3 regions of the Tissierella sp. QWL-11 genome follow, and region 2 is predicted to be linked to each of the others. Evidence: riboswitches for the same ligand, from Rfam matches in the RefSeq annotation. Region 2 holds a riboswitch; each other region holds the start of a gene.
The links. Region 2 has a riboswitch for cobalamin ahead of hemA (glutamyl-tRNA reductase). Riboswitches for the same ligand answer to the same signal wherever they lie in the genome.

Region 1 (3,292 bases), 780 kb from region 2:
TCGTACATTGCTTGAAGAAAAGAATATAGATTTTTGTATCTGAAAAATGCAGGATAAACTTTTGAAAAAGTAATTACATTGTGATTTCCAATAGTTTTCCATATATCATCAGAACTTTTACCTACTTTACCTGCAATATACTCAACAATCCCTAGGGCAACTCTATCTTCAATATCTTCAGAAGGTGTAAAAAATCTATCTTTATCTATATTAAAGTGCGTTAGTGATTCATTAGTTATATTTTCTCCGTAGACTTCTCTACAAGTTTGGACCCATGCTGAAACAATAGTACCTTTCATGATAATTCACTCCTCTAATTATATAAATATCTCATAATATAATAATCGGTTAGAATGTAGGAAATTTTAATGAATATATAAAATACTTTTAAAAAATGATTAATTAAAAACAACTAGTAATAATTAAATTACTAAAATAAAAAATAAATAGTATTCACCTAAATAAATTGGCAAACACTATTTATTTTAATAAAAAGTAATTAAAAAAATATTGTACTACTAATCAAAATAGATATAAATTTTATCTAAGACCAGATCCTTTTGACTCTAATTCGTTTATAGGAACAGTCATTTTTTCACCTGTATCCATTACTGAAACAAGAGCTTCACCTTTTTGTTCGTCTACATGTTCTAACCATACTAATTGATTTTTATAAGTTACTTTCTGATTTTTATCTCCATTTAATATTTTCTGTGCTTTAAATTCTTTCATTAGTCTCCTCCTAATTTTTTTACTTCTAAATTAGTATTAGGAAAATAATATTATATATACAATATAAAAAATGACTATAAAGGTAAAAGTTTTGTAATTATAATTTTAGATAAATAATTTTACATTATAGGAATAATATGTAATATTTTAATTTTAGATTTTGATTTCTTTTAGGGAGGTAAATTTCAATTATTGACATAATAATACATTTAATATATGATTATCAATGTAAAATTTAATATTTAAGCATTAGAAGTCTACTATAGACATTAGGGAAATTGGTTAAATGCCAATACAGCCCCCGCTACTGTAAACATGGACAAGTTCTATAAGCCACTGGTTAAAACTGGGAAGGCAGAAGGAGGATGAAGTGTAAGTCAGGATACCTAACTAATGTTTCACATGATTTTCGGTGGGAAGATTTTGTCGTCGTTACTATATATTATATAAAAAGTAGCCATTGACAATTAAACTCCGAAAGGAGTTTTTTTTATTCCACTATTTAAATTTTATAATAGTTTTAATAAAAAGGAGAGTAAATATGAACAGGAAAAATTGGAAGATAAGAGGGATTATGATAATGGCCTTAATTTTATCATTATCTCTAGTAGCATGTAAAGAAGAATCAAAGGATGATATTGAAACTGGAAATGAAGTGGTTAATGAAGAAGAGTCTAATGGTGGAGAAAGTGAAAAGGTCATTGACGAAAATACAGGCCTAGTTCATGAAGGGAAATTAGAATTAAAATATGCAGAGCATTTTGCAGTAGATTATTATGAAGATGGATACAAAATTGTAACAGATGCGTCTGATAGAAAAGTACTTATAGTTCCAGAGGGAAAAGAAATCCCAGAGATGAAGGAAGAACTACCTGTAATTCAACAACCAGTAGACACTTTTGCAGTATACTCTACTATAGATCCATCATGGTTGAGACCAATTGATGAAGTAGATAGAATAGTTGCAGTAACTTATGAAGAAGAAAAATGGAAAATAGAAGATATGGCTGAAAGAGTAAAAAATGGAGATGCAAAGTATGTAGGTAAAAGTAGTGCTTTAGACTATGAATTGTTGCAATCAATAAATCCAAGTGTAAACTTATTATCTAAGTCAAGTGAAGAGAAATTATTTCCTAAGTTTGATGAATTAGGATTAAAATATTTAAGCATGGGGTCATATATTGAAGATGATCCAAGGGGAAGATTAGAGTGGACTAAATTTATAGCTGCTTTACTAGACAAAGAGGAAGAAGCGGAAGAATATTTTGAAGAAGAATTAGCTAGAATAGACGCAGTAGCTAAAAAGATTGAAGAGAGTACAGATGAGAAACCAAAAGTAACTATGGCCTATTTTTCATCTTCAAAGCAAGCATTTAGAGTTACACATGTACAAGGATATAAAGTGAAAAATATGGAGATGGCAGGAGGAGCATATCATCCAGCAGACTTAGGTGTTGAAGAAAGAGGCTCTACAGGGATGACACCAGAAGAATTTTATAAAACTATGGATGGAACAGACATATTAATATATGACAGTGTTTCTGGACATAGCATACAAAGTTTAGATGATATGTTACAAGCGGCAGATTACCTAGCTGATACAAAGGTATTTCAAGAAGGAAGGGTTTGGGGTCTAAAGAGAAACTTCTGGCAAGTGGGAGAAAAAGTAGCAGATATGACAGAAGAATATTATGATATATTCTATACTCCACATGGAGAAATAGAAGAGACAGAGTATTTTTATTTAATGAAATAAATAATATAAAAGATTAGGAGTAGATATAGTGAAAAAAATTAGAACACCAATTATTTTTCTAGTATTAATTTTACTACTTATTATATCTGTAGGTATCAATATTAGAAAAGGGTCAGTAGAATTGAATTTAAAAGATCTAATGGATACTATATTTAATGATAGGGAACTTTCTACAATGGAATCAAATATATTATTTAAAATAAGAATACCAAGAATATTAAGTGCAGTATTATTTGGAGGAGCATTGTCCATAGCTGGATTTTTGCTCCAAACTTTTTTTAAAAACCCAATAGTAGGGCCCTTTGTATTAGGTATATCTTCAGGAGCTAAATTATTTGTTGGATTTTTTATACTAACATCAGCAACATTACCATTTATAGATTTAGGACCCTTTAGATTATTTTTAGTTTCCTTTGCAGGAAGTATGTTAGCTATGCTACTAGTATTGTTTTTTGCTAAGTCAGCAGATAGTATAACTGTACTTATTGTCATAGGCATTATGATAGGTTATATTGCATCAGCTGGAACAAATTTTATGATTACATTTGCATCTGAAAATGATATTGCAAGTTTACATAATTGGTCCCAGGGTAGTTTTTCTGCTGTTACATGGGACATGTTAAAACTATCCATGTGGATAATACCTCCTACTATAATTTTTACTTTTTTCTTATCTAAACCCTTAGAAGCATATTTGCTGGGAGAAAATTATGCAAAGAGTATGGGGATAGATATAAAGATGTTTAGATTTTTATTGATCACTTTATCTAGTATGCTTTCAGCTTGTGTTACAGCGTTTGCTGG
Region 2 (3,292 bases):
TGCTTAAACTAGTAGAGGATAAGCCATTACTCTTTACCCCAGGAGAAAAATATAATTATAGTAATACAAACTATCTAATCCTAGGAATAATAGTAGAAAAGGTATCAAATATGAGCTATGAAGAATATTTAAAAGAAAATATATTTAATCCATTAGATATGAATGATACAAATGTGGCATATGGAAAAGACGTGGAAGTCCCAGATGTAAATACTTATGGAGGATTTTTAGAAGTCTTACCAGTAGATGATAGACTTATTTTAACTCAAGCATATGGGGCAGGAAATATTCACTCTACAGTAGAGGATCTGTATAGATGGGATAGAGCATTAAAAGAGGGAAAATTAGTAAAGGAAGAGACATTAGATAAGATATTTAAAGAGCATATAGAGATGGTTCCAGGGATAAGTTATGGATATGGATGGATGATAAGACAGTCACCCTTTGGAAGACAAATATTCCATGGAGGCAATACCTTTGGTTCTACTGCATATATAGAAAACCTTAGAGATTCAGATGTCACAATCATTATCCTAACAAATAATGCTATGTATGATACAGAAACCCTTTCAAATACAATTTTAAATATAATATTTGATAAACCCTATGAGATCCCTGAGAAGTTAGAAGAAGTAAAGATAGAAGACTATTCCATATATGATAGTTATGTAGGGGAATATGATATGGGTGGTGGAGTAATTGTATATATTACAAGGGAAGATGAGGCCCTTTTTGCCCAGCTTACGGGACAAGAAAAATATCCAATATTTCCCATGGATGAAAATAGGTTCTTTTATAAAATAGTTGATGCAAAGATTACCTTTATAAAAGAAGATGAGAAAGTAAATTCTCTAGTATTAAACCAATTTAACTATGATATGGAAGCTATAAAGATAAATTAAAGCTCTTTATATATTTATATCTTTAGTGGGCATATTATTAGATATAGATATGTAAAGGAGAATTTAAATGTACAATAAAAAACTTGAATACTTTAAAAATAGACTACTAGAAGAGAGAAAGAATGTACTAGAAGCTTTAGAAGGTAGACAAAATAATAAAGAGAATACTCTAGAGTTTCAAGATAGGGAGTTATCATCTTATGATAATCATCCAGCGGATATAGCTACTGAAGTATATATGATGGAACAAGACAAGGGATTTGAAGATCAATATATAGATACAATAGAAGAAATAGATAGATCACTAGAAGATATAGAAGATAACAACTATGGGTATTGTTCAAATTGTGACAAGATGATTGGTGAAGAAAGATTAGAAATAATTCCATATGCGAAGACCTGTTTGAAATGTTCAGATGAAGACAAAGAAGGTAAAAATAGAAAAGAAGTATTAGATAATAGAGGTTTTAAATCCAGAAGATATGAAACCTTGGATTACTCTATAAACCCTAGAAAAGACAATGTAGGTTATGACAAAAATGATATTTACCAAGATACAATGCAAGATAATTTAGTACTAAAAGATCCATCATTTTCTACAGGAGATAATATGGGAATATTCGACGAAAATGAAAATCTAGTATAGAGTGATTTATTAATATTGCTAAAATCCAAATACTATGATAAGATGATAAAGAAAATTGAGAATAAAATATTATAAACAATAGGTTCTTTTAGAATAATAGGGAAATCGGTGAAAAACCGATACAGCCCCCGCTACTGTAAATGGGTACGAAATTAACTTATACCACTAGATCATATCTAGGAAGGTGTTAAGAGTAGGATGATCCACAAGTCAGGATACCTGCCTAATTGTTTGTATAAAGTGACCTTCGGCGGGAAGTGGGACTTATATATATGTCGTTTTATGTGTTAAATATATTAAACCCCTGACTAAATCGGTCAGGGGTTTTTGTGTTGGTATTAATTGGAGGGAGAATATGAATTTAGGAGTAATAGGAGTAAGCCATAACACTTCTCCTATAGAAGTTAGGGAAAAATTATCCTTTACAACATCGGAAAAAATAGAAGGGGCAAATTTGCTTTTAGATAAATCTATAGAAGAATTAATAATTATCTCTACATGTAATAGGAGTGAAATATATATAGTAAGTGAAAATATTGATATAGCAATAGAAGAAGTAAAAGGTTTTTATAAAGGCTTTTTCAATTTTCCAGAAGTAGAAGAATACTTATTTACAAAAAAGGGAAAAGATGTTATATCACATATATATACAGTGGCTGCAGGACTTGACTCTGTAGTATTGGGAGAAGATCAAATTCTATGCCAAATAAAAGAGGCTATGAATTTCTCCATAGAGCTGGGATTTAGTAAAAAAATTCTAAATAGACTGTTTATGTGTGCCTTAACTGAAGGGAAAAAAATAAGGACTCATATGAAGATATCAGAGATACCACTATCAACTAGTTATATTGGAATAAAACTATTAAAAGAAAAGATGGGCTCATTAAAAGGGAAAAGAGCATTAGTAATTGGAGCTGGAGAGATTTCTAAGCTTGCATTAAAATATTTATTAGAAGAGGATTTAGAAGAAATATATCATACCAATAGAACCCATGGAAAACTGAAGGAAATATTTGAAGAATATGAAAATCTAAGTCCTGTAGAGTACAAAAATAGATATGACATTTTAGAAAAAGTAGATATACTAATAACAGCAACTGGTGCACCTCATACTATTATCTTAAATGAGCATATGAAAGAAATAAAAAAACCATTATATATTATGGACTTAGCCATACCAAGAGATGTAGATGATAGCGTAAAGGAAAAGGGAAATATAAGCCTATATCATATTGATGATTTAAAAAAGGTTTCAAATGAAAATCTGTTGGAAAGAGAAAAATTATCAAAACAAGGACTTCTTATGATAGAAGAAGATGTAGATGCCTATATTGACTGGTTAAACACCATAAAGGTGGATCCGATTTTAAAGTCTCTAAATGAAAGATGCTTTTCTATAAAAAACAATACTTTAGAATACATAAACCGTAAAATTGATTTAGATCCTAGGGAAAAAAAGATAGTAGACAAAATGATTACATCTGCCCTAAAAAGTGTCATAAGAGAACCTATAAAAACTTTAAAAACCACTCAGATAAAAGATCCAGACCAGTATATGGAAATTGTAAAGGACTTATTCCAGATTTAGAGGTGATTTATGTTTTATCCTATAATGATAGATATAAAAGATAAAAAAATAGTAGTAATAGGCGGCGGAAAGATTGGCTATAGAAAGGCCAAAACACTATTAGAATTTGGCGGACAAGTTCTAGCTATAAGTCCCGAATTCATAGAAGAATTTTAT
Region 3 (3,292 bases), 280 kb from region 2:
ATTTAACTGTATGTTTTGTTATTGTCCACTTTATTTCTTGGAAGAGTGTGGAGGAAATTATAAAGATAAACATGGAATAAAAGACTGTAGTGCTTGTCTTATTCCACATAGACCAAATGGATATGACTATATAAACAAAAAAATATCAGAGATAAACGAAAAAAGAGTAATGGAAAGATTGGGAATAGACATTGAAGATGAAAAATAGAAAATAATAAAGTGGGGAAAATAAATGTTAGCTTTGATTGGAGAAATGGCTGCCTTAGGGACAGCCATTTGCTATACACTAAATGGAGTATGCTTTGAAATAGCTGGTAGAAAGGTAGGAACTTTAGCAGTTAATTTTATTAGATTGATAATAGGATTTTTTTTGTTAAGTGTGTTTACTTATTTTTACAGGGGGCAATTACTACCCCTAGATGCTAGTTTACATAATTGGACTTTTCTTGGAATTTCAGGATTAGTAGGTTTTTTTATAGGAGATCTATTTTTATTTCAATCTTATTTAGAAATAGGTACTAGAGTAGGGATGCTAATGACTGCTGCAAGTCCTCCTATAACAGCATTATTGGCATTTTTGTTTTTAGGAGAGAAGGTTTCTCTTGTGGGAATCTTAGGTATGATGTTAACTATGTTTGGTATTTCAATTGTAATCTTGGGAAAAGATACAAATGAAAAAAAGATAAAGATAAATCACAGCGTTAAGGGACTTACATATGCATTTATAGGAGTTGTAGGGCAATCTGTGGGAATGATATTTAGTAAAATAGGAATAGGAGATTATAGTCCTTTTGCAGCTACTCAAATTAGAATTATATCGGGATTTATTGGATTTATACTACTTTTTTTATATCTAGGTAAATGGGGAGATTTGAAAATAGCAATTAAAAATAAAAAAGCTATGACTTACATAAGTTTAGGAGCACTTTTTGGTCCATTTTTAGGAGTTTCTTTGCAATTATTTTCATTACAAAAGACTACAGCAGGCATATCTGCTACTATAACCTCTATAATGCCTGTTACTATAATTCCATTTTCCATATTTTTATATAAGGAAAAACTAAAGTTTAGAGAAGTCCTAGGAGCTGTTATTTCCATAGTAGGGGTGTCTATTTTATTCTTAAAATAAGGGATTACAGCAAAAGTTATTATTTATATAATATTATTTATGAATGTTAATCATATAGGTATAAATGTAAAAATATTGTCTAAATTAATAAAAAATAATGTTTGCAAATAGTATTTTTATATGTTAAGATAAACTTGAAAATTAAATAATATCTTTAGGTTTTAAAATTAAAAGGGAAATGGGTGAAAATCCCATGCAACCCCCGTTACTGTAAATGATGACTAAATCAACTTAATGCCACTGGAGAAATCTGGGAAGGTGTCGGTTTGGTATGATTCATAAGTCAGGAGACCTGCCTAATAGATGAGTAAAACAACTTCGGAGGGAAGTCATGGTTTTAATGTGCAAAATATGATTTACTTTGCTTAATTATATTAGTATATGCCAGTCCTTTTCTCTAGAGAAAAGGACTTTTTTAATTCAATCAATAATAAATAATAGTCTAAGAGAGTATCTATCTTCTAAAATCCATATAATGGGTTACCTCCTTAAAGGTCAAAATCTTTCTTAGACTAATATTATTTTTATTTATAGGAGGAAAACAATGAATATAATGGTTCAAGGAACTACTTCTTCAGCAGGGAAGAGCTTAATGGTCACAGGATTGTGTAAGATGTTTAGAGAAGATGGGTATAATGTCATACCTTTTAAATCTCAAAACATGTCTTCTAAATATTTCCAGACTGCTGAAGGTGCAAAAATGAGTACAGCTCAAGCTCTACAGGCAAAAGCAGCAGGGGTAGACCCTCATCCAGATATGAATCCAATACTATTACAACCCCAAACAGACAGAAAGTCAAAGGTAATTATAAAAGGTGAAGAAAAATATGAGATGGATGCTAGGGAATACTTTGAATTTAAAAATAGTTTAAAAGACATGATAAAGGAAACTTTTCATAAAATAGAAAAAGAAAATGATATTGTCGTTATAGAGGGAGCGGGAAGTCCTGCTGAAATAAATTTAAAGCAAAATGATATAGTCAATATGGGAATGGCTAAGATGGCGGATTCACCAGTATTGCTAGTTGCTGACATAGACAGAGGCGGTGTATTTGCATCTTTATATGGAACAGTTATGCTTTTAGAAGAAGATGAAAGACAAAGGATAAAGGGACTTATAATTAATAAGTTTAGAGGAGATAGAACTCTTTTAGATTCAGGGATAAAGATGATAGAAGAGATGTTAAACATCCCTGTAGTAGGCACAATTCCATATGTAAAATTAGAACTAGTAGATGAAGATACTCTTATAGATTATGACAAAAGATGTAATAATAATCCTCAAAGTGATGAAGAATTGGAAAATGAATTAGATAAACTATCTAATGTATTAAGGGAGAATATGGACATAAAATATATATATAAATTAATGGGAATTGAAAAATGATTAGTGTAATATTGGGATCAATATTAGATTTTTTCATAGGAGATCCCTATAGCTTTCCTCATCCTGTCAAGCTTATGGGAAAAGTAATTGGTTTTGAGGAAAGATTAGCTAGAAAGTTTTTTGAGGATTCACTAAAGCTTGTGGGATTTTTTATAGTAATTATAAATATATTCTTAGGGTTTTTTATGACCTTTTACATATTAAAGATTTTAAAACCTTATGATGTAGCATATTATATTGTGAATATTTACTTAATCTATACAGCTATAGCAGCCAAGTCTTTAGCCTTTGAAGGGAGAAAGATAGTACAAGCTCTTAATGAAGGAATAGATCAAGGTAGAAATCGATTATCTTATATAGTTGGTAGAGATACTAAAAATTTAAATGAAGAAGAAATAATCAATGCTACTGTAGAGACCATAAGTGAGAACACATCAGATGGAATTATAGCTCCTTTATTTTTTATAATATTATTTGGAGCTCCAGGAGGCATGATGTATAAATTTGTAAATACAATGGATTCAATGCTTGGGTATATGGATGAAAAATACAAGGATATAGGATATTTCCCTGCTAAAGTGGATGATATATTAAACTTTATCCCTGCAAGAATTACAGCCTTGCTTATGATCATATCATCTATTGGTAAATTTGATGTTAAAAGAGGATTTAAAATACTATTGAGAGATAGGTTGAAACACAAAAGTCCAAATAGTGGCTATCCTGAATCAGCTACGGCAGGTCTACTAGGGATAAGGCTAGGTGGAAGTAATTAT

Region 1: it holds a riboswitch for cobalamin, as region 2 does, so the genes downstream of both, AC4PG3_RS04655 (ABC transporter substrate-binding protein) here and hemA (glutamyl-tRNA reductase) in region 2, are expected to answer to the same signal.
Region 3: it holds a riboswitch for cobalamin, as region 2 does, so the genes downstream of both, AC4PG3_RS10090 (cobyric acid synthase) here and hemA (glutamyl-tRNA reductase) in region 2, are expected to answer to the same signal.

The regions. Positions count from the first base shown of each region.
Region 1 covers NZ_CM178750.1:981,722-985,013, forward strand. The annotation lists gene AC4PG3_RS04645 (heme NO-binding domain-containing protein) at 1-299, opposite strand, end outside; gene AC4PG3_RS04650 (H-type small acid-soluble spore protein) at 541-732, opposite strand; cobalamin riboswitch at 967-1,140, shown strand; gene AC4PG3_RS04655 (ABC transporter substrate-binding protein) at 1,274-2,488, shown strand; gene AC4PG3_RS04660 (FecCD family ABC transporter permease) at 2,517-3,292, shown strand, end outside.
Region 2 covers NZ_CM178750.1:1,765,196-1,768,487, reverse strand. The annotation lists gene AC4PG3_RS08610 (serine hydrolase) at 1-902, shown strand, start outside; gene AC4PG3_RS08605 (TraR/DksA C4-type zinc finger protein) at 970-1,548, shown strand; cobalamin riboswitch at 1,612-1,790, shown strand; gene hemA (glutamyl-tRNA reductase) at 1,904-3,136, shown strand; gene AC4PG3_RS08595 (precorrin-2 dehydrogenase/sirohydrochlorin ferrochelatase family protein) at 3,146-3,292, shown strand, end outside.
Region 3 covers NZ_CM178750.1:2,043,987-2,047,278, reverse strand. The annotation lists gene AC4PG3_RS10100 (cysteine-rich small domain-containing protein) at 1-208, shown strand, start outside; gene AC4PG3_RS10095 (DMT family transporter) at 233-1,129, shown strand; cobalamin riboswitch at 1,270-1,443, shown strand; gene AC4PG3_RS10090 (cobyric acid synthase) at 1,674-2,516, shown strand; gene cbiB (adenosylcobinamide-phosphate synthase CbiB) at 2,513-3,292, shown strand, end outside.